Regions from separate parts of the Thermus brevis genome, predicted to be linked through region 2. Evidence: riboswitches for the same ligand, from Rfam matches in the RefSeq annotation. Region 2 holds a riboswitch; the other holds the start of a gene.
The links. Region 2 has a riboswitch for thiamine pyrophosphate ahead of thiE (thiamine phosphate synthase). Riboswitches for the same ligand answer to the same signal wherever they lie in the genome.

Region 1 (9,977 bases), 790 kb from region 2:
AGCGCCATGCTGGAGAAAAAGGACTATGCCCGGGCAAGCGGCATGATGAGCCTGGCGGAGTCCTTGGCCGGGGTAGGGGCACCCATCCTGGCGGCCGCTCTCCTCAAGCCCCTGGGCCTTGGGGGCATCTTCGCCCTGGACCTCCTCGGGGCCGGCACGGCCATCCTCACCCTTCTCCTCCTGCCCATTCCCAACCCTAAGGCCCCGCTCAGGCCCCGATCCTCCCTCTTGGAGGAGGCCCTCTTCGGCTTCCGTTTCATCCTGGCCAAGCCCCCTCTTTTGGGGCTTCAACTCATGTTCTTCGGCATGAACTTCCTCGCCACCCTGGCGGTGACGGTACTACCCGCCATGGTCCTCGCCAAAACCGGCCTTTCCGAAGCGGCCTTGGCCCTGGTGCGCTCCGCCTCCGGCCTGGGCGGCGTGGCCGGAGGCCTCTTCCTCTCCCTCTGGGGTGGCCCAAGAAAGCGGGTGCACGGGGTATTCCTGGGCATGGCCCTCTCCAGCCTGGCCCTGGCCCTCATGGGCGTGGTGGAAGGTCCCCGGGCTTGGGCGGTGCTGGCTTTTTTGGAGAGTTTCTTTATTCCATTGCTGAACGGTTCCAACCAGGCCATCTGGCAAAGCAAGGTGCCCCTCGAGGTGCAGGGGAAGGTCTTCGCCGCCCGGCGGATGATCGCCTGGTTCGCCAATCCCCTGGCCATGCTCCTCTCCGGGCCCTTGGCCGACCGGGTCTTCGCCCCCCGGTACGGCCAGGGAGAGGGCATCGCCCTCATGCTGCTGACCTTCGGCGGCCTGGGGGTGGTGTGGGGGCTTTCCGGATACCTTTTCCCCAAGGTGCGGGAGGCGGAAACCCTTCTCCCCGACGCCAAGCCGGACTAAACTGGCTCCCATGGACACCTTGGAGGCTCTAAAGCGCCTTTTCCCGGGCAAGGTGGACACCTCCCTTTCCGAACGCCGCCGCCACGGGCGGGACGAGGGCTACCCGGAGGAAGGAGAGGTTTTGGCGGTGGTCTACCCGGAAAGCGTGGCGGATGTGCAAAAGGCCCTGCGGTTCGCCAGGGAAGAGGGCCTGGCGGTGATTCCCTTTGGGGCTGGAACCAGCCTCGAGGGGCACCTCTACCCCTTGAAGGAAACCCTGAGCCTGGATTTCAGCCGCATGAACCGGGTCCTCGAGGTGCGCCCGGAGGATTTCCTTTGCGTGGTGGAGCCCGGCCTCACCCGCAAGGCGCTAAACGAAGCCCTAAAGGGCACGGGGCTCTTCTTCCCCGTGGACCCCGGGGCGGACGCCACCCTAGGCGGTATGGCCGCCACCAACGCCAGCGGCACCACCACGGTGCGCTACGGAGGGATGCGGCAGAATGTCCTGGCCCTGCAAGTGGTCTTGGCCAACGGGGAGGTCCTGGAGCTCGGCCGGGGGGTACGCAAAACCAGCGCCGGTTATGACCTGAAAGACCTCTTCATCGGCTCGGAGGGCACCTTGGGGATCATCACCCGCCTCACCTTAAGGCTCCACCCCTTGCCCGAGCACATCCACACCCTGAGGGTCTTCTTCCCCCGGGTGGAGGAGGCCGCGGAGGCCAGCTACCAGGTGATGGCCAGCGGGCTTCCCGTGGCCCGGCTGGAGCTACTGGACGAACTGGCCCTAAGGGCCCTAAACCGCTACCTTCAGGCGGGCTTCCCGGAGCGCCCGGCCCTCTTTCTGGAGTTCCACTCCTCCACCCGGGAGGCCCTGGAGGCGGAAAGCGCCCTGGCCCTGGAGATCATGCGGGAGGCAGGGGCTTTGGAGGTGGAGGCCGCCAAGACCGAAGAGGAGCGCAGGCGCCAGTGGGAAGCCCGACACCAGGCCTACTGGGCCCTGGTGCACCTCTTCCCAGGCCATCGCTTCGTGATCACCGACGTGGCCGTCCCCCTTTCGCGTCTACCGGAGATGGTGCGCCACGCCCAAGGGCTTCTTGAGGAAATGGGCCTTACCGGAAACATCCTGGGCCATGTGGGGGATGGGAACTTCCACACCCTGGTCCCCATCCTGCCCCAGGACTACCCCAAGGCGGAGGCCTACGCCGAGGCCCTGGTGCGAAGGGCCTTGGAGCTGGGAGGCACCTGCACCGCTGAGCACGGGGTAGGCCTGAGGAAGAAGAAGTATCTACCCTTGGAACACGGGGCTGCTCTGGAATGGATGCGAAAACTAAAGGACCTCCTTGACCCCGAGGGGCTCCTGAACCCGGGCAAGGTGCTTGACACACCCCCTTCTTCCCGCTATAGTTAAGGATGGCGACGCGGGGTGGAGCAGCCTGGTAGCTCGTCGGGCTCATAACCCGAAGGTCGCGGGTTCAAATCCCGCCCCCGCAACCAAACGAAACCCCGGGCACACGGGCGCCCGGGGTTTTCCCTTACCCTTAAGGCATGGACTGGGAAACCCGGCAAAACCCCGAGCGCCTGGTCAAAACCTTCCGCTTTGCCAACTTCCAGGAGGCGATGGTCTTCGCCAACAGGGTGGCCGAGTTGGCCGAGGCCAAGGGCCACCACCCCCGCCTCACCGTGGAGTGGGGGCGGGTCACGGTGGAGTGGTGGACCCATAGCGCCGGTGGTATCACCGAGAAAGACCGGGAGATGGCCCGCCTCACCGACCTTCTCCTGGGGTAGCCTGGGAAAGGTATGGAGGCACGCACCTTAGAGCTCGTCTTCCCCGAGCACACCAATCCCCTGGGGGCTGCCTTTGGCGGCTTCGTGCTGGGCCTTATGGACAAGGTGGGTTCCTACGCCGCCGCCCGCAGGGCAAGAAAGCCCGTGGTAACCGTGGCGGTGAGCAGCGTGGAGTTCAAGGTACCCATCCGCACCGGGGACCTCCTGGAGGTGGTGGCCAAGGTGGTGCGGGTGGGGCGCACCTCCTTGACGGTGGAGGTGGAGGTCTATAAGGAGCACTTCGGCCAGGAAGATGGCCGCGTGCTGGCCACCAAGGGGGAACTCACCTACGTGGCGGTGAACGAGAAGGGCCAGCCCGTGCCCGTGGACTAGACCCCATGCCCGAGCTACCGGAGGTGGAAACCACGAGGAGGAAGCTTCTTCCCCTCTTTGTGGGCAAGAGGCTTCTCCAACTGGAACACCGGGATCCCAGGCGCTACCGCCACACGGAACGGGCGGCAGGCCAAAGGGTGGAGGGAATCCGGCGCCGGGGTAAGTTCCTCCTCTTCGCCCTCACGGAAGGGTGGGAGATGGTGGTCCACCTGGGGATGACGGGGGGCTTTCGCCTGGAAAGGAGCCCCCACACCCGGGTGGCCTTCCAGCTGGAGGACCGGGAGGTCTTCTTCCACGACCCCCGGCGCTTTGGCCGCATCTGGGTGGTAAGGAAGGGGGATTACCAGGAGATCCCCCTTCTCCTTCAACTGGGCCCGGAGCCCCTTTCGGAAGATTTCCGGTTCCACGAGTTCTGGCTGGGGCTAAAGGGAAGCCAGAAGCCCCTCAAGGCCCTCCTTCTGGAACAGCGCCTGGCCGCCGGGGTGGGGAACATCTATGCGGACGAAGCCCTTTTTAGAGCCCGCCTCTCCCCTTTCCGCCGGGGACGGGAGCTTACGGAAGCCGAAGCGCAAAGGCTTTTCGCAGCCCTTAAAAAGGTGCTCGCCGAGGCCCTCCTCTTGGGAGGAAGCACCCTTTCCGACCGCACCTACCAGCAGCCCGATGGCCTACAGGGAAGCTTCCAGATGCGCCACGCCGTCTACGGCCGCACAGGGCTTCCCTGCCCGGTTTGCAGCACACCCATCGCCAAAAGGGTGGTGGCAGGTAGAGGCACCCACTTCTGCCCCCGGTGCCAGGGATTCTAGCCCAGCCGCCCTCTTCCCCGGTCCAGGAGATAGAAGGCAAGCCCCGAGAGAAGGGCCAGAAGGGCGGCTATGGCCAAGGCCTCCCGGAAGGGAGCCTCCCCGGGCCGGCCCAGGCGCTCATAGATGGCTAGGGTCAGGGTGGTCCACTCGGGCCGCCAAAGCACCAGGGTGGCTCCAAACTCCCCCAAAATGGCCGCCAAGGCCAGGGCCAGCCCGGATTGCAGGGCGGGAAAGACCAAAGGGATCTCCACCCGCAAAAACGCCCGAAGGGGCGTGGCCCCCAGGACCCGGGCCGCCTCGAGGAGGCTTGGGGAAAGGCTTCTTAAGGCAGGCAGGAGGGCCCGGGCAAGGAGGGGGTAGGCCAAAAGGGCATAGGCGGCAAGCAGAAGGAGCAAGGAGCCCCGGAGGTTTGGGTAAGCCAAAAGGTAGCCGAGGCCCACGGCCACCGGGCTCACCATGAGGGGGAAAAGCCCCAAGAGGTCCATGAGGGGGCTCCGGCGGGCCGCTGCGGCATAAGCCACTCCCAAAGGAAGCGCCAGGGCCAGGGCCAAGAGGGTGAAGCGGAGGCTATTCCCCAACGCCACGGAAAGGGGAGTGAAGTCCTCCGAGGCCCAGGCGGCGGCCAAGGCCCCTAGGTCCAGGCGCAGAAAAAGCCCCCACAAGGGGGCAAAAAGGAGGAGAAAAAGGACGCCTAGGCCCAGGGTATAGGCCCAAGGAGGAGGGGGAAGAAGCCCTCCGGGGGACAGGGGGTAGGGCCGGAGGCGCAGGTAGAGGGCCACGGCGAGGCCCAGGGTGAGGATCTCCAAAAGCATGAGGGCGCTGGCCTCGGGGAAGGCCAGGCGGTAGGCCAAGAGGGTGTAGACCTCCACCTCGAGGGTGGCGTACCGGGGCCCCCCCAGGAGGAGAGGGACCCCGAAGGCGGAAAAGGCGTAGATGAACACCAAAAGCCCTGCAGAACCCAAGGCGGGGAGGAGGAGGGGAAGCCCTACCCTTAGAAAAGCCCTGGGGCTCGAGGCCCCCAGGACCCGAGCCGCCTGCAAGGGGCCTTCCAGGTTCAAGGCCACCGGCAGGAGGATCCTGAGGGCAAGGCCCAGGTTGTAAAAAATGGCGGCCAGAAAAAGGATGGCCTTGGTGCCGTAAAGGTCCACCCCCAAAAGTCCCCTGGGGCCCAGGAGGGCTAAAAACCCCAGGGCCACCACCGGGGTGGGGAGGACGAAGGGCAAGGTGGAAAGAGCCAGGAAAACCCCCCTAAGGGGGAAGCGGCGGCGAAAGAGGAAGGCCAGGGGCAGGGCCAGGGACAGGGTGAAGAGGGCAGAGAGAAGCCCATACTCCAGGCTCCAGAGGTAGCGCTCCCAGTAGTAGGGGTCTGCCAGGGCCCGGGCAAACCCCTCCCCTACCCCCAGGGCCAGGATGCGGAAAAGGGGGTAGAAGAGGGCTAGGCTCAGGAAGAGGAGGACGAAAAAGCCTCCGTAGGCCATCCCCCTAAGCCTAACCCCCAAGCCGCCCGGCGAAAAGCCCAGGGCCTTCCCAGCCTGAGGGAGGCGCTACCGCCTGCCCTGGCGCACCGACTCGGGGCTTTGCCCCTGCAGGACCACCTTGGTCCACTCCTCGATCCAGCGCTCCCGGTTTTGGGCCATGGCCCTGGGGTCCATACGCACGCTCCCAAGGGGCTCAGGCGCGAAGCGGAAGACCTCGGGGAGCCTGGCATCCCGGCGGGCCGGGTACATCCACATCTCCGTGGGAAGGTTCTCCTGGACCGGCTTGGAAAGGAGCCAGTCCACCACCTTCCTGGCCCCCTCCAGGTTCTTGGTCCCCTTCAGGATCCCCACGAACTCCACCTGGAAGAAGGCCAGCTCGGGGAAGAGGTTTCCCGTGGGCGGCTCTTGGTACTTCCCCTCGGAATAGTAGACCTCGGCGGCGGGGCTGGTGGTGTAGGAGACCACCAGGGGCCTATCCCCCTTGTAAAGGGTGAAGTGGGTGTAGTAGGCCTCGCTCCACCCCTTGGCCACCCGCACCCCTCCATCCCTGAGCTTGGCCCAGAAGTCCAGGTAGCCATCCTCGCCGAAGCGGGCCACCGTGGCCATGAGGAAGGCCAGGCCCGGGGAACTGGTGGCGGGGTTTTGCACCACCAGAAGCCTGGCGTACTCGGGCCGAGCGAGGTCGGCGGGGGCCTTGGGCAAGGGACGGTCCTTGAAGTAGGCCCGGTCGTAGTTCAGGCTCACCCAGCCGTAGTCCACGGGAAGGGCGCGGAAGGTAGGGTCCAGAAGCAAGGTGGCCTTAAGGTTCTGGATCTCTGGGCTACGGTAGGGCAAGAGGATATCCGCCTCGAGGGCCCGGGAGAGGAAGGTGTTGTCAAAGCCGTAGATCACGTCGGCGATGGGGGCTCCCTTGGTGAGGATGGCCCGGTTTAGGGTTTCCCCGGCATCCCCCCCTTTAAGGAAGCGGAGCTTCAGGCCGGTTTCCCGCTCAAACCGGGCGATGAGCCCCTTATCCAGGGAAAAGCTGCTGTGGGTGAGGACGGTGATCTCCTGGGCGAAGCCGAAGGCCAGAAGGACCAGCAGGGCAAAGATCCTCAACATAAAACCCCTCCTTGTCACCGGGAGGGGCCTTGGTCACCTTCCCTACGCCGGCATTACCCGGATCAGGTTCCAAGGGTATCTCTCAGCCCCATAAGAGGGCACCCCCGGTGACGCCCTGAGTTTACCACCCTTCCTGGCCCTGGAAGGGCATCCCTCACACCCTCCAGAGAGCCAGCAGGCCCTCGAGGACCTCCCGGAAGGCCTCGCCAAAAGCCTCCGGCTGGTCGATCCAGGGGTAGTGCCCGGCCCCGGGTATCACCCGGATGGGGGCTTTGAGGCGTTCCGCCACCTCCTCGGCATAGGGGTAGCTGGTGCCGTCCTTCTCCCCCACCAGCAGGGCCACCGGCTTGCGGCTTGGGGAGAGGTAAGGAGTGTAGTCCAGCCGCCAGAGACCGTTTTTCCAAAAGGCCAAGGCCGGGGTATCCGGCCCCAGGATGCCCGAGCCCTCCGCCACCCACTCGTACTCCAGGCGGCCATGGGGGGTGGGAAACATGAGGCGGTCGAAGAGGAGCTTGGGCTCCGCCTTCTCCAAGGCCGCCCTCAGGTTCGCCTCGGGGTCGGCCAAAGGCTCAAGCCCCGCCGCCTCCGCAAGCCTTGCGGAAAGCCAGGGGAAGCTCACCCAGGGGGAAAGGAGCACCGCCCCCAGGACCTCCGGGTAGCGGCGGAGGAGCTCCAGGGCCACCAGGGCTCCGAAGCCGTGGGCCAGAAGATGAAACTGCTCCAGCCCCAGGGCCTCGGCCAGGGCCACGGTATCCTCCACCAGGGCATCTATGGTGAAAAGCCTGGGGTCCTGGGGAAGCTCCAGGCTCCGGCCGGAACCCCGCTGGTCGAAGTAGATGACCCTGAACCCTTCCAGGTAGTCCTGAAGCCCTTCCCTCAAGGCGTAGGCGTTTCCCCCAGGCCCTCCGTGGAGGACCAGGAGGGCCGGGGCATGCTCGTCCCCCACGTCCTCCACGTAAAGCTCCGCCTCCCCTACGGGGATGTAGCCGATTTCTTCCCGCATCCCCTATAGACTACCCCATCCTCCAGGGTGAAGGCCCAAACCTTAACCCCGGGCAGGGCCCTGGCCTTGGCCAAGGCTTCCTCCCCGGCGCCGAACACCTCCAAAAGCCAGACCCCTTCCCCCGCAAGAAGCCAGTAGGGATGGGGAAGCTCCCGGGCCAAGCCCAAAAGGGCCTCCTTTTCCTTGCCCTCCACAAAGACTACCCTCATCCCCTCCCCCAAAGGCGGTGGTAGAAGAGGATCTCCGCGCTTTCCTCCAAGGTGGTGAGGAGGCTATAGGCCTCCAGAAGGGCGTCCTCCGGCTTCTCCTTAAGCCCTATGGCAAAGGCCCCGTGGCCCCTTAACAGGCAGGCCCGGTGCCCCTTAAGGCCCTCCGCCACGGCCAAAGCGGCCTCCAGGGTGGCGCTTGTGGTCTTGGGGGCAAGCACGGGAACCTCCTTCAGGTAGTACTGGCCCTCGAGGTCCAGGGGAACAATCCGGTCCAGGTGCAAGGAAAGAGCCACCGCCACCCGGGGATGGGCGTGGACGATGGCCCGGGCCGGGGTCGCCCGGTACACCTCCCGGTGGATCACGCTCTCCACGCTGGCCCCTTCCGGAAAGGGGCCCTCGAGGGGCACCTCCACCAGGTCCTCGGGGGTCAGGCGGGCCTTCTGCACCCCGCTTTTGGTGATGAGAAAGCCCTCCTTGGTGCGCACGGAAAAGTTGCCCGCGGTGGCGGAGATGAGCCTGTGGTGGAAAAGATCCTCCCCCACCTGGCGAAAGGCGGTGTAGATCCGCGCCAGCATGGGCCCATTATGGCGCAAAAGCCCTTCTGGGGGCGGCGCTTAGGAGCCCCCACCCTGGCTATGCCAGGGTGGGGTGGCCCTAGGCTTGCTTCCCAGGCTGCTCGCGGCGGCCAGGGCGGCGGAGGGCAGGCTCCTTCTCCTTGGCCTCCACCGCCTCCTTCCTGGCTTCCTCGATGGCCTTGAGGGTCTTCTTGTCCACCACCTGGGTAAAGCGCACGAAGTCGTTTCCGGTCCCCGCAGGGATCAGGCGGCCCAGGATGACGTTTTCCTTGAGACCGATGAGCTCGTCCTTCTTGCCGGCGATGGCCGCCTCGGTGAGCACATGGGTGGTGTTCTGGAAGCTGGCGGCGGAAAGCCAGCTCTTGGTGGACAGGGCGCTCTTGGTGACCCCCATGAGGAGGGGCTTCCAGGCCACCGGGGTCTTGCCCTCGGCGATGAGCCGCTCGTTCAGGGCCTCCACGTCCCACTTCTCCAGGACCTGGCCCTCCAGCAGGCGGCTATCCCCGGGATCGGTGACCTCCACGTACTTGAGCATCTGCCGCACCACGATCTCGATGTGCTTGTCGTGGAGCTTCACCCCCTGGGCCCGATAGACCTTCTGGATCTCGTCCACCAGGTAGCGCTCCACCGCCTCGGGGCCCTTGGCCTCCAGAAGCTGGTGGGGATCCACGGCCCCGCGGGTCAAAGGCTGGCCCGCCTCCACGTAATCCCCATCCTTCACCACCAGGCGGGCATCCTTGGGGAGCTTGTACTCCTTGGAGAAGCCCTCGGATTCCACGAAGACGGAAAGCTTCTCCTCGGTTTCCTCGATGCGCACCACCCCGTCGATCTCGGAGATCACCGCCTTGGCCTTGGGCCTGCGGGCCTCAAAGAGCTCGATGACCCGGGGCAGACCCTGGGTAATGTCGGTGCCCACCGCCACGCCGCCCGTGTGGAAGGTGCGCATGGTGAGCTGGGTGCCGGGCTCGCCGATGGACTCCGCCGCCACCACCCCCACCGCTTCCCCGATGGACACGGGCCTGGCCATGGAGAGGTCGTAGCCGTAGCACTTCTGGCACACCCCGTAGCGGGTCTGGCAGGTGAGGGGGCTACGCACGGGCACCTCCTTGATCTCCCCGGCCTCCGCCGCCTTGATGATGAGCCCCACGTCCTCGAGGGTCAGGTAGCGCCCTTCCTCCAGGCGCTGGCCCAGAACCTCCACCTCCCGGGCCAGAACGCGGCCATAGAGGCCGGACTCGATATCCGAGCGCTTCCTGAGGCGCAGGGTGCGGGTCACCTCGTCGGGCTGGAAGAGGGGGACGGAGATGAAGTTGGTGGTGCCGCAGTCCGCCTCCCGCACCACGATCTCGTGGGCCACGTCCACCAGCTTCCGGGTGAGGTAGCCCGAGTCCGCGGTCCTGAGGGCGGTGTCCGCCCCACCCTTCCGGGCCCCGTGGCTGGAGATGAAGTACTCCAGCACGGTGAGGCCTTCCCGGAAGGAGGAGCGCACCGGCACCTCGAAGGTCTCCCCCGAGGGCTTTTGCATGAGGCCCCGCATGCCGCAAAGCTGGCGGATCTGCTGGGGGTTACCCCGGGCCCCGGACTGGGCCATCACGTAGAGGGGGTTGAAGGGGTAGTTCTCCTCAAAGTTCTTGAAGACCGCCTGGGTGACCTTCTCCGTGGTTTCGGTCCAGAGCTGGATCACCTGGTCGTAGCGCTCCCGGTCCGTGAGGAAGCCCATCTCGTAGGCCTGCTCGATCTGCCTAAGCTTCTTGTCGGCTTCCTCCAGGTACTTCTGCTTCTCGGGGGGGATGACG
Region 2 (9,977 bases):
GAGGCGGCGGGCCTCCTCAGGATAAAGGCAAAGAGCGAACTGGCCTTCCCAGTCCAGGCGGTAGCGGGCCTCGGACATGCGCCGGTTCCTCTCCAAAGCCCGCGGGTTCCCCCGGGCCACATCGGCAGCGTGGGCCGCGATCTTGAAGGCGATCACCCCTTCCTTCACGTGCTCAGGGGTGGGCAGGCCCAGGTGCTCCGCCGGGGTCAGGTAGCAGAGCATATCCGCCCCCATCCAACCGGCCAAGGCGCCCCCAATGGCCCCGGCGATGTGGTCGAAGCCAGCGGCGGTATCCACGGGAAGCATCCCCAGGATGTAGAAGGGAGCCTGGCCCGTGAGCTTCTTCTGGATCTGCACGTTGGTGGCCACTTCGTTCAAAGGAATGTGGCCCGGTCCTTCCACCATCGCCTGCACCCCTGCCCGGCGGGCCCGCTCCACCAGTTCCCCGATGGTGAGGAGCTCGGCGATCTGGGCCCGGTCGGTGCTGTCCGCCAGGGACCCCGGCCTGAGGCCGTCGCCCAAGGAGAGGGTCATGTCGTAGGTGCGGGCGATGTCCAGGAGGTCGTTAAAGCGGGCGTAAAGGGGGTTCTCCTCTCCCCGGTGGAGCATCCAGGCGGCGAGAAGCCCTCCACCCCGGCTCACAATCCCCGTGGTCCGGGAGGAATTCCGGTAAACCTCCAGGTTCTTCAGGGTAACCCCCACGTGCACGGTGATGTAGTCCACCCCCTGCCGCCCGTGTTCCTCTATGACCTCGAAAAGCTCGTCCGCGGACATGTCGAAGAAGCTCTTCCTCTTGGCGGCGCGGAACTCCGCCTCATAGATGGGCACGGTGCCCAAAGGAACGGTGGCCACCTCGAGGATTCTTTCCCGGATGGCCTTCAAGTCCCCCCCTGTGGAGAGATCCATGATGGTGTCCGCCCCGTACTGAATGGCCACCCTGGCCTTTTCCACCTCCTCCTCGAGGTTGACGTAGTCGTAGGAGGTACCCAGGTTGGCGTTTACCTTCACGCTGAGCCCTTCCCCGATCCCCTTGAAGTCCCGAAGGGTGCGGTGGTTGGGGTTCCTGGGAATCACGATCTGCCCCGACACCACCCCTTCCCGCACAAACTCAGGGGAAACCCCCTCCTTCTCCGCCACGTAAGCCATCTCCTCGGTCACGATGCCCTTCCTTGCCGCTTCCAGCTGGGTCATAGCTACACCCCCAAAAGCTCGAGAATCCTCTTCGCCGTCCACGGGGCCAGGAGGATGCCGTTCCTTCCATGGCCCACCGCAGCCAGCACTCCCCTTTCCACCTCACCCACGAAAAGCTCTCCCACCGGCCTGTACCCCCAAAGGGCCTCCCGGAACCTGGCCCCTGCCAGCAGGGGAAAGCGCTCGTGGGCGTAGTCGGAAAGCCACCTTAGGCCGAATAGATCCACTCCTTGAGCCCATCCCTCTCGCTGGGTGGCCCCCACGTATACCCCACCCTCCCGGGGAAGGAGGTACCCTTCCCCAGCGAAAAGGGGGGCAGGAGGAGCCGGGCCCTCGAGGACCAAGGCCTCCCCCTTCAGGGGCCGGACCCCAAGGCCAAATCGGCTACCCCAGGCGCCCACGGCCAGGAGGACGAACCGGGCCTGGGCGGTAAAGGGCTCCTCCCGCCAGCGCCCTCGCACTCCCCCTTCCTTCACCTCCTCCACCTCGGCTTGAAGGAAAGGGGTTTCCATGACCTCCAGAGCTTTCAGTAAGGCCTTGCGGAGGGCCTTGGGATGGACATACCCCCCAGGGAAGGTACGCGCTCCCCTTCCACCCCGAACCGGGTAGGACAAGGACTCCTGGGCCTCCCAGGCCTCCTTTTCCACCTGGGACAGGGCCGCCACCTGGGTGCCGCTAAACCCCGCCTCCACCTTCCATCCCTTGACGGCAAGCTCCTCGAGGAGGCCTGGATAGTACTCCAGGCCGAAAAGGGCCGCCTCCAAAACCTCCCCGGAAAGCCCCTCGGGATAAGGAGCCAGCATCCCCGCACTGGCCAGGGTAGCCGCTCCCTCCTTACCGGCATCTAGGAGGAGGACGGAAAGCCCCCGCTTCCTGAGCTCGTAGGCGGCGAGGGTTCCGATAATCCCCGCCCCCACCACCGCCACCTCTACCCTCACGGCTTAGGACCTCCCAAAGGGATGCCCTCCATGGGGCTCGAGGGGCTCGCCACCTCCCGGGGTCGCATGGGGCCGGCCAAAAAGGCTTTCCTCCCCGCCTCCACAGCCAAACGAAAGGCCTCAGCCATGGCCACGGGATCTTGGGCCTCGGCAATGGCGGTGTTCACCAGCACGGCGTCCAAACCCATCTCCATCACCTCCGCTGCATGGGAAGGGAGGCCAAGCCCTGCGTCCACCACCACCGGGGGCAGTGAGGTCTTCTCCCGGGCGAAGAGCTCCAAAAGGGCCCGGGTCCTCACCCCCCAGCCGGAGCCGATGGGGGCCGCCAGGGGCATCACCGTAGCCGTGCCCTGCTCCGAAAGCTTCTTGGCCAGGACGAGGTCAGGACCGATGTAGGGCAGGACCAGGAAGCCCTCGTCCATGAGCATCCTCGCCGCCCTCAGGGTTTCCACGGGATCGGGGAGGAGATAGGTGGGGTCAGGGATCACCTCCAGCTTCACCCACCTCTCCCCGGTGAGAACCCGGCCCAGCCGGGCTATCCTCAACGCTTCCTCCGCCGTCCTGGCGCCTGCCGTGTTGGGCAGGGGGCGCACGCCCTCTAAGGCCTCGAGGAGACCCACGTGCCCGGGCATCCTGGCCTCCACCCGGCGGATGGCCACGGTGACCACTTCGGCCCCCGCAGCCCTTATGGCCTCTCGCATCACCCCGAAGTCCCGGAACTTGCCCGAGCCCAGGATAAGACGGCTTTTAAGCTCTATGTCCCCGACCTTCCAGGTGTCCATCTAGCCTCCTTGCATGAGGGTGACCACCTCCACCACATCCCCCTCCTTCAGGACGTGGTGAGGAAGCTCCCGCCCCAGGTAGGCCTCCTCGTTGAGGAGGACCGCCACCCGGGAAAGATCCACGTCCAGCTCCTCCAGAACCTCCCTTAGCGTCTTGCCCTCGAGGGGCTTAGCCTCCCCGTTAAGCCACACCATAAAGCCGCTCCCTGAATGCCTGGGCCGCCCGCTCGGGGTTCTCAGCGTCCAGGATGGCACGGACCACCACAACTCGGCGCGCCCCAGCCTCCGAAACCTCCCCCAGGTTCTCCAGGGTGATGCCGCCGATGGCGTACCAGGGCCTCTCCCCCAGGTTCTCCCGGGCCCAGCGCACATAGCCCAGGCCCGCGGCCCGCCTCCCCGGCTTGGTGGGGGTTTCCCACACAGGGCCTATGGAGAGGTAGTCCACTCCTTCCTCGAGGGCTCTTAGGGCCTGTTCGGGAGCGTGGGTAGAGCGGCCCACCATCCCCTGAAAGAAACGCCGGGCCTCCGCGGGCGTCAGGTCCCCTTGGCCAAGGTGCACCCCATCCGCTCCCAGAAGGGCCGCCAGGTCCGGCCGGTCGTTGAGGAGGAAGGGCACCCCATACCGTCGGGCCAGGGCCAGCATCCTCTCCCCCAGGTCCAGGATGGGCCTCGCCTCCCAGTCCTTGGCCCGAAGCTGCACGACCTCCACCCCACCCGCCAGGGCCCGTTCCGTCCGATCCAGCACCTCCACCATGGACCAACCGGGCCTCGGGGTCACCACCAGATAGAGCCTTCCCAGCAAGCTTTCACCTCCCCAGCGCATGTGCCCTACGGGTAAAGCCTCAAGCGGGTCTCCAGGGCCCACGCGGCCTGGGGAGAAGTCGGTTTGTAAGGGGATTCTTCCGCATAGGCTTCCCTCCGCCGGCATTACCCGGATCAGGTTCTAAGGGTTGCTAGGAGAAACCTAGCTCTCAGCCCCTCCATTGGGGCACCCCTAGCCTGTCCCTTCCACTATAGCATGCGGGGCTCTCGAAAACCCGGCCTGGGGAACAGGGCATATACCCTTGACTTTCACACACTCAATGGTATATCATGCCGGGCAATCCCCCGGGGAGGGGGGAAAGGAGGCGGAATGGCAGGACTCAGCGCGGAGGCCGAAGCCGAAATCCAGTATCTGGAGGCCATGATTTCCCGCCTCGAGGCGGGGGAGGAAGACCCCGAGGACTTCCGGGTCTACCGCCTGAAAAACGGCATCTACGGCATTCGGGGAAGGCCAGAGCACCACATGGTGCGCATCAAACTCCCCGTGGGCCGGGTAAGCCCGGAGGCCCTAAGGGTTCTGGCAGAGGTGGCGGAGCGGTATGCAGAAAACCGTCTGGCCCACGTAACCACCCGGCAGGCGGTGCAGCTTCACCACGTGCACCGAAGGGACGTACCCCACGTCCTCCGGGCTGTAAACGGGGTGGGCCTCACTACCCGCGAGGCCTGCGGCCACTCCATCCGAGCCATCACCTGCTGCCCGTACGCCGGAGTTTCCCCTGAGGAGCCCTTTGACGTGACTCCCTACGCCGAGGCCGCCTACCGCTACTTCCTCCGTCACCCCGTGGGGCAGAACCTGCCCCGCAAATTCAAGATTGCCTTCGAGGGGTGCGCCACAGACCATGCCCGTACCCCCATTCACGACATCGGGGTGGTGGCCGCGGTGGAGGGGGGCAAAAGGGGCTTCCGCCTTTATGTGGGCGGGGGCTTGGGAGCGGCTCCTATGAGCGCGGAACTTTTGGAACCCTTTACCCCAGAGGAGGACCTCCTCCCCACCATGCTGGCCATCATCCGCCTCTTTGACCGCCACGGTAACCGCAAGGTCCTAACCCAAGCCCGGCTCAAGTTTCTGGTAAAGAAGTGGGGAATTGCCGCCTTCCGCGAGGCGGTAAGGGAGGAAAGGCGGATCGTGAAGCTCACCGCAAGCGGTGAGGACCTAAAGGCCTGGCAACCTCCCCAGGACCTCCCACCCCCAAGCCTTCCCTCCCCTCCCAGGAAGCCCTTCTCCTTCGCTCCCGGGTTTGATGCCTGGCGCCGCACCAACCTCTTTCGTCAAAAGCAAGAGGGCTACTACACCGTGGCCCTGCGCCTTCCCCTTGGGGATATCACCTCGGAAGGGCTCAGGGCGCTGGCGGATATCGCCGAAACCTACGCTGGAGAAATAAGGAGTGCCATCAGCCAGAACCTACTCCTTCGCTTCGTGCCCGAGGACGCTTTGGGTGGGCTTTACGAAGCCCTGTTGCGGGTGGGCCTGGCCCATCCTGAGGCCCACACCATCCTGGACATAACCCGCTGCCCTGGAGCTGACACCTGCAACCTGGCCATCACCCGCTCCCGGGGACTGGCGCAGGCCCTGGAAGCGCACCTCCACACCCTTCCTCTGACCCATGATCCAGCGGTGCGGTCCATTAGCATCAAGATCTCCGGTTGCCCCAACTCCTGCGGTCAACACCACATAGCCGATATCGGCCTTTACGGCTCAAGCCGTAAGGTAGGGGAAAACGAAGTTCCTCACTACACCCTCCTCCTGGGGGGGCGCACCCGGGAGGGGGAGGCCCGTTTTGGCCAAGTAGTGGCTCGGATTCCTGCCCGGCGCACTCCTGAGGCGGTGGAAAGGATCCTGAAGCGCTACCAGGAGGAGCGGGAGCAGGGCGAAAGTTTCCAGGCTTATTTGGACCGGGTGGGGGCCGCCTCCTTCAAGCCCCTTCTCGAGGACCTCCAGACTATTCCTTCCTATGAGGAAGCCCCAGAGTACTACCAGGACCTGGGGGCGGAAGGGGAAACCTTCCGGGTGCAGCTAGGCCGTGGGGAGTGCGCGGTGTAAGGGAGGTTGGGGATGCGCATTGCCTATGCCGGTCTCAGGAGGAGGGAAGAGTTCAAATCCCTGGCGACAAAGCTAGGCTTAATCCCCCTCCTTCTCCCTGTTCAGGCCACGGAAAAGGTACCCGCTCCCGAATACCAGGACCATCTCCGGCGGCTGGGAGAAGGCGTGGATCTCTTCGTGGCCACCACCGGGATAGGGGTAAGGGAGCTTTTGGAAGGAGGGCGGGTTTTGGAACTAGACCTGAAGGGGAGCCTGGAGAAAGCCCTCCGCTTGGCCCGGGGGACCAAGGCCGCCCGGGTACTCAGGGACCTAGGGCTTGCCCCTCATGGGGTAGGAGACGGGACCACACCAAGCCTCCTGCCTCTCTTACCCCAAGGACCCGGAGTGGCCGCCGTCCAGCTTTACGGCAAGCCCCTACCCCTCCTGGAACAGGCCTTGGAGGAAAGGGGCTATGCGGTTCTCCCCCTCATGCCTTACCGCCACCTGCCGGACCCTGAGGGGATCCGCCTTCTGGAGGAGACCATTTTGGCCAAAGAGGTGGAAGCGGTAGCCTTTGTAGCCGCCATCCAGGTGGAGTTCCTGTTTGAGGGAGCCCGGAACCCCTCGGAGTTGAGGAGAACCTTCCAGCACGAGGTAAAGGCCCTGGCCGTGGGCCGGGTTACCGCGGATGCCTTAAGGGAGTGGGGGGTGCAGCCCTTCTACGTGGATGAGCAGGAGCGGCTAGGAAGCATGCTCCAGGGCTTCTTACGCCTGTACCGGGGGGTGGCATGACCTACTTTCCCCTCATGCTGAACCTGAGGGACAGGCCGGTTCTCCTAATCGCCGGCGGCCCGGAAACGGGGGCCAAGCTCCAAGCCCTCTTGGAGGCCCAGGCCCAGGTTACCGTCCTGGCTGAGGAGGACCATTGGAATCTGGCGGACTTGGCCAAGGAGGGAAGGATCCGCTGGCTTCCCCGAGGTTATCGGGAAGGGGACCTCGAGGGCTTCTTCCTGGTGGTGAGCCATCCCCGGGACAAGGGGATCCACCCCCAGGTAAAGGCAGAAGCGGAAAGGCGAAGGGTGTTTTTGGTGGCGGTGGACGACCCGGAAAACGCCACCGCCATCCTCCCCGCCGTGGTGCGAAGGGGGGAGTTGGTGGTGGCCCTTTCCACCTCTGGGGCTGCCCCTGCCTTGGCGGTGCGCCTAAAGGAGCGTTTTCTTCGGCTTTTGGGTCCAGAGTACGGGGAACTTGTAGCCTACCTGCGCCACCTTAGGCCACGGATAGCGGAGATCCCCTGCTTCGAAGAGCGCAAGCGGCTTTGGTACCGCCTTGTGGATTTGGCCTTAGAGGAACTTGACCTGGATCCGGAGGCCGGCCTGACCAGGGCCAAGGAAAAGGTGGAGGAAGTGCTTGCGGAGGTTCAGCCATGGACAAGGTAACAAGCGCCAAGGCCCTTATCCGGGACGCCCTAGCGGAAGGCCAAAAGCCCTGCTTCACGTGCAGTTTCCAAGCAGAGGACGTGGTGGTGCTCCATCTCCTCTTGGAGGAGAAACCCGACATCCCCGTCCTCTTCCTGGACACCGGCTACCACTTCCCGGAGGTCTACGCCTACCGGGATGCCCTAAAGGAGAAGCTTGGCTTCCAGCTCATCAACCTCTCCCCAAGCCTTTCCCGGGAGGAGCAGGAACGCCTATACGGGAAGCTCTACGAGACCGACCCCACCCGCTGCTGCCAGATCCGCAAGGTGGACCCGCTATTCCGGGCCCTCGAGGACTACGACACTTGGTTCACAGGGCTTAGACGGGAGCAGTCCCCCACCCGGGCCCACCTGAAGCCAAGGGAGGAAGCCATCCTAGAAAGCGGCCACCGCCTCATCAAGGTGAACCCCCTCTACGATTGGACCCTGAAGGAGGTCTTCGCCTACCTGGCTGTGGCCGATCTTCCCCACCTTCCCCTTTATGACCAAGGCTACCTCTCCATCGGCTGCGCTCCCTGTACGGCCAAGCCCCTAGACCCCAAGGACCCCCGCTCTGGCCGCTGGGCGGGCAAGGGCAAGCTGGAGTGTGGCATCCACCTGCACCCAAAGGAGGAATAGATGGCCTTTCTTCTGGGCTTCCTCATCGCCTTCGCCATCGGGATCACCGGGGTGGGGGCCGGCACCATCACCGCCCCCCTCCTCATCCTGGGCCTGGGCCTTTCCCCGGAGATCGCGGTGGGCACGGCCCTTCTCTTCGGTTTTCTGGTCAAGGTTCCCGCTGGCGCCGTCTACCTCTTTAGGCGCCAGGTGGCGGGTAGGGTGCTGAGCCTCCTCCTTTTGGGGGGGATTCCTGGGGTCCTGCTGGGCAGCCTCCTCCTGGTTCACCTCAAGGGGGCCAAGGACATGGTCCTCCTCCTGGTGGGGCTCACCGTGGTGGTTTCAGCGGGGCTTGGGCTTTACCGGAGCCTGGCCCGGCTAACCCTAAGCCGGGAACGGCCCTGGCTCCTGCCTCCCGCCGCCTTCGGGATTGGCCTCGAGGTGGGCTTCTCCTCGGCAGGAGCAGGGGCCCTGGGCAGCCTCCTCCTGCTCTACGCCACCCGCCTTACTCCCCAGCAGGTGGTGGGCACGGACATCCTCTTCGGCCTGGTCCTCTCCCTGGCGGGGGCTGGGGTGCACCTCCACTTCGGCCAGGTGGACCCAAACCTCCTCCTCTCCCTAAGCCTAGGAGGAATCGTGGGGGCCAGCCTGGGGGCCCTCGTGGCCACCCGCGTGCCCAAGCAGCCCTTCCGGGTAGCCCTCCTACTCTGGCTTCTCTTCATCGGTGCCCAGATGGTCTGGCGGGGGGTGGCCCATGGCTAGGGTCTACCTGGTGGGAGCCGGGCCAGGAGATCCCGACCTCCTCACCCTGAAGGCCTACCGCCTCCTCAGGGAAGCCCCGGTGGTCCTCCACGACCGGCTGGTGGACGGGAAGATCCTGGCCCTAATCCAGGGGAAAAGGGTGGAGGTGGGCAAGGCGGAAGGGGAAAGCGGCAAGCAGGATGACATCCACCGGCTTCTCCTCCACTACGCCCGGACCCACCCCTTCGTGGTCCGGCTCAAGGGAGGGGACCCCTTCGTATTCGGAAGAGGGGGTGAGGAGGTGCTTTTCCTCAGCGCCCATGGGGTGGCGGTGGAGGTAGTACCTGGGGTAAGCAGCGTCCTGGCCACAGGACTTCCCCTCACCCACCGAGGCCTCAGTTCGGGCTTTGCGGTGGTCTCCGGGGTTTTAGAGGGTGGTGGATACCCGGACCTAAGCGCCTCCGCCAAGGTATCCACCCTGGTGGTCCTCATGGGGGTGAGAAGGCGGGCATGGATTGCCCAAGAGCTGATTCGGTTGGGAAGGGATCCCAAGGAACCTTGCCTCTTCGTGGAGAGGGCCACCACCCCCAAGGAAGCGCGGGTGTTAAGCCGGCTGGAAGAGGTGGCGGAGGGGAAGGTGGAGGTGGCCGCCCCAGCGGTCTGGGTGATCGGCAAGGTGGTGGAGGTCTTTGACGTTCTCCAAAAGACGCCCCAGACTTGGGTCCTTGCGGAGGTTTGACCATGGTGGAAACCCTACCCCAGGTGACCATTGGCGAGGACGAGCAGCTGGACCTAGAAAACCTGGCCACGGGAGCCTTCCACCCTGTGCGAGGCTTTATGACTCGGGAGGAAACCCTTTCCGTGGCCCAGGAGATGCGCCTCCCTTCGGGAGAGGTTTGGACGATTCCCATCCTCCTCCAGCTCCAGGAGCGACCCCGGGTGGGCAAGGGGGATCAGGTGGTCCTCGTGCGCCGGGAAAAGCCGGTGGCCCTTCTCCAGGTAGAGGACGCCTACGAGCTGGACTTGAAGACCTTGTCCCGGCAGGTGTTCGGTACGGAGAGCGAGGCCCACCCCGGGGTCAAGAAGCTCCTCGCCAAGGGGCCCTACGCCCTCGGGGGGCGGGTAGAGGTGTTGGCCTGGAGACCCCGGTCTGCACAGCTTGAGAAAACCCCCGAGGAGATGCGGGCTTTCTTCCGGGAAAAGGGCTGGAGTAGGGTGGTGGCCTTTCAAACCCGCAACGCCCCCCACCGGGCCCACGAGTACCTGATCCGGTTGGGACTGGAGCTGGCCGATGGAGTTCTAGTCCATCCCATCCTGGGTGCCAAGAAAGAGGACGACTTCCCCACGGAGGTCATCGTTAAGGCTTACCAAGCCCTCATAGAAGGCTTTTTGCCCCGGGAACGGGTGGC

Region 1: another riboswitch for thiamine pyrophosphate. It lies ahead of KQ693_RS04615 (thiamine ABC transporter substrate-binding protein); the one in region 2 lies ahead of thiE (thiamine phosphate synthase).

The regions. Positions count from the first base shown of each region.
Region 1 is NZ_CP102606.1:808,525-818,501, reverse strand. Features, by position in the region: gene KQ693_RS04650 (MFS transporter) at 1-876, shown strand, start outside; gene KQ693_RS04645 (FAD-binding oxidoreductase) at 887-2,263, shown strand; tRNA gene KQ693_RS04640 (tRNA-Met) at 2,273-2,349, shown strand; gene KQ693_RS04635 (4a-hydroxytetrahydrobiopterin dehydratase) at 2,401-2,640, shown strand; gene KQ693_RS04630 (acyl-CoA thioesterase) at 2,653-3,012, shown strand; gene KQ693_RS04625 (DNA-formamidopyrimidine glycosylase) at 3,018-3,815, shown strand; gene KQ693_RS04620 (ABC transporter permease) at 3,812-5,293, opposite strand; gene KQ693_RS04615 (thiamine ABC transporter substrate-binding protein) at 5,360-6,394, opposite strand; TPP riboswitch at 6,416-6,510, opposite strand; gene KQ693_RS04610 (alpha/beta fold hydrolase) at 6,549-7,397, opposite strand; gene KQ693_RS04605 (hypothetical protein) at 7,367-7,606, opposite strand; gene KQ693_RS04600 (fuculose-1-phosphate aldolase) at 7,603-8,181, opposite strand; gene rpoC (DNA-directed RNA polymerase subunit beta') at 8,261-9,977, opposite strand, start outside.
Region 2 is NZ_CP102606.1:1,599,332-1,609,308, reverse strand. Features, by position in the region: gene thiC (phosphomethylpyrimidine synthase ThiC) at 1-1,191, opposite strand, end outside; gene KQ693_RS08780 (NAD(P)/FAD-dependent oxidoreductase) at 1,194-2,129, opposite strand; gene KQ693_RS08775 (thiazole synthase) at 2,126-2,911, opposite strand; gene thiS (sulfur carrier protein ThiS) at 2,912-3,106, opposite strand; gene thiE (thiamine phosphate synthase) at 3,093-3,713, opposite strand; TPP riboswitch at 3,808-3,917, opposite strand; gene KQ693_RS08760 (nitrite/sulfite reductase) at 4,044-5,774, shown strand; gene KQ693_RS08755 (uroporphyrinogen-III synthase) at 5,787-6,545, shown strand; gene KQ693_RS08750 (precorrin-2 dehydrogenase/sirohydrochlorin ferrochelatase family protein) at 6,542-7,192, shown strand; gene KQ693_RS08745 (phosphoadenylyl-sulfate reductase) at 7,180-7,848, shown strand; gene KQ693_RS08740 (sulfite exporter TauE/SafE family protein) at 7,849-8,589, shown strand; gene cobA (uroporphyrinogen-III C-methyltransferase) at 8,582-9,307, shown strand; gene sat (sulfate adenylyltransferase) at 9,310-9,977, shown strand, end outside.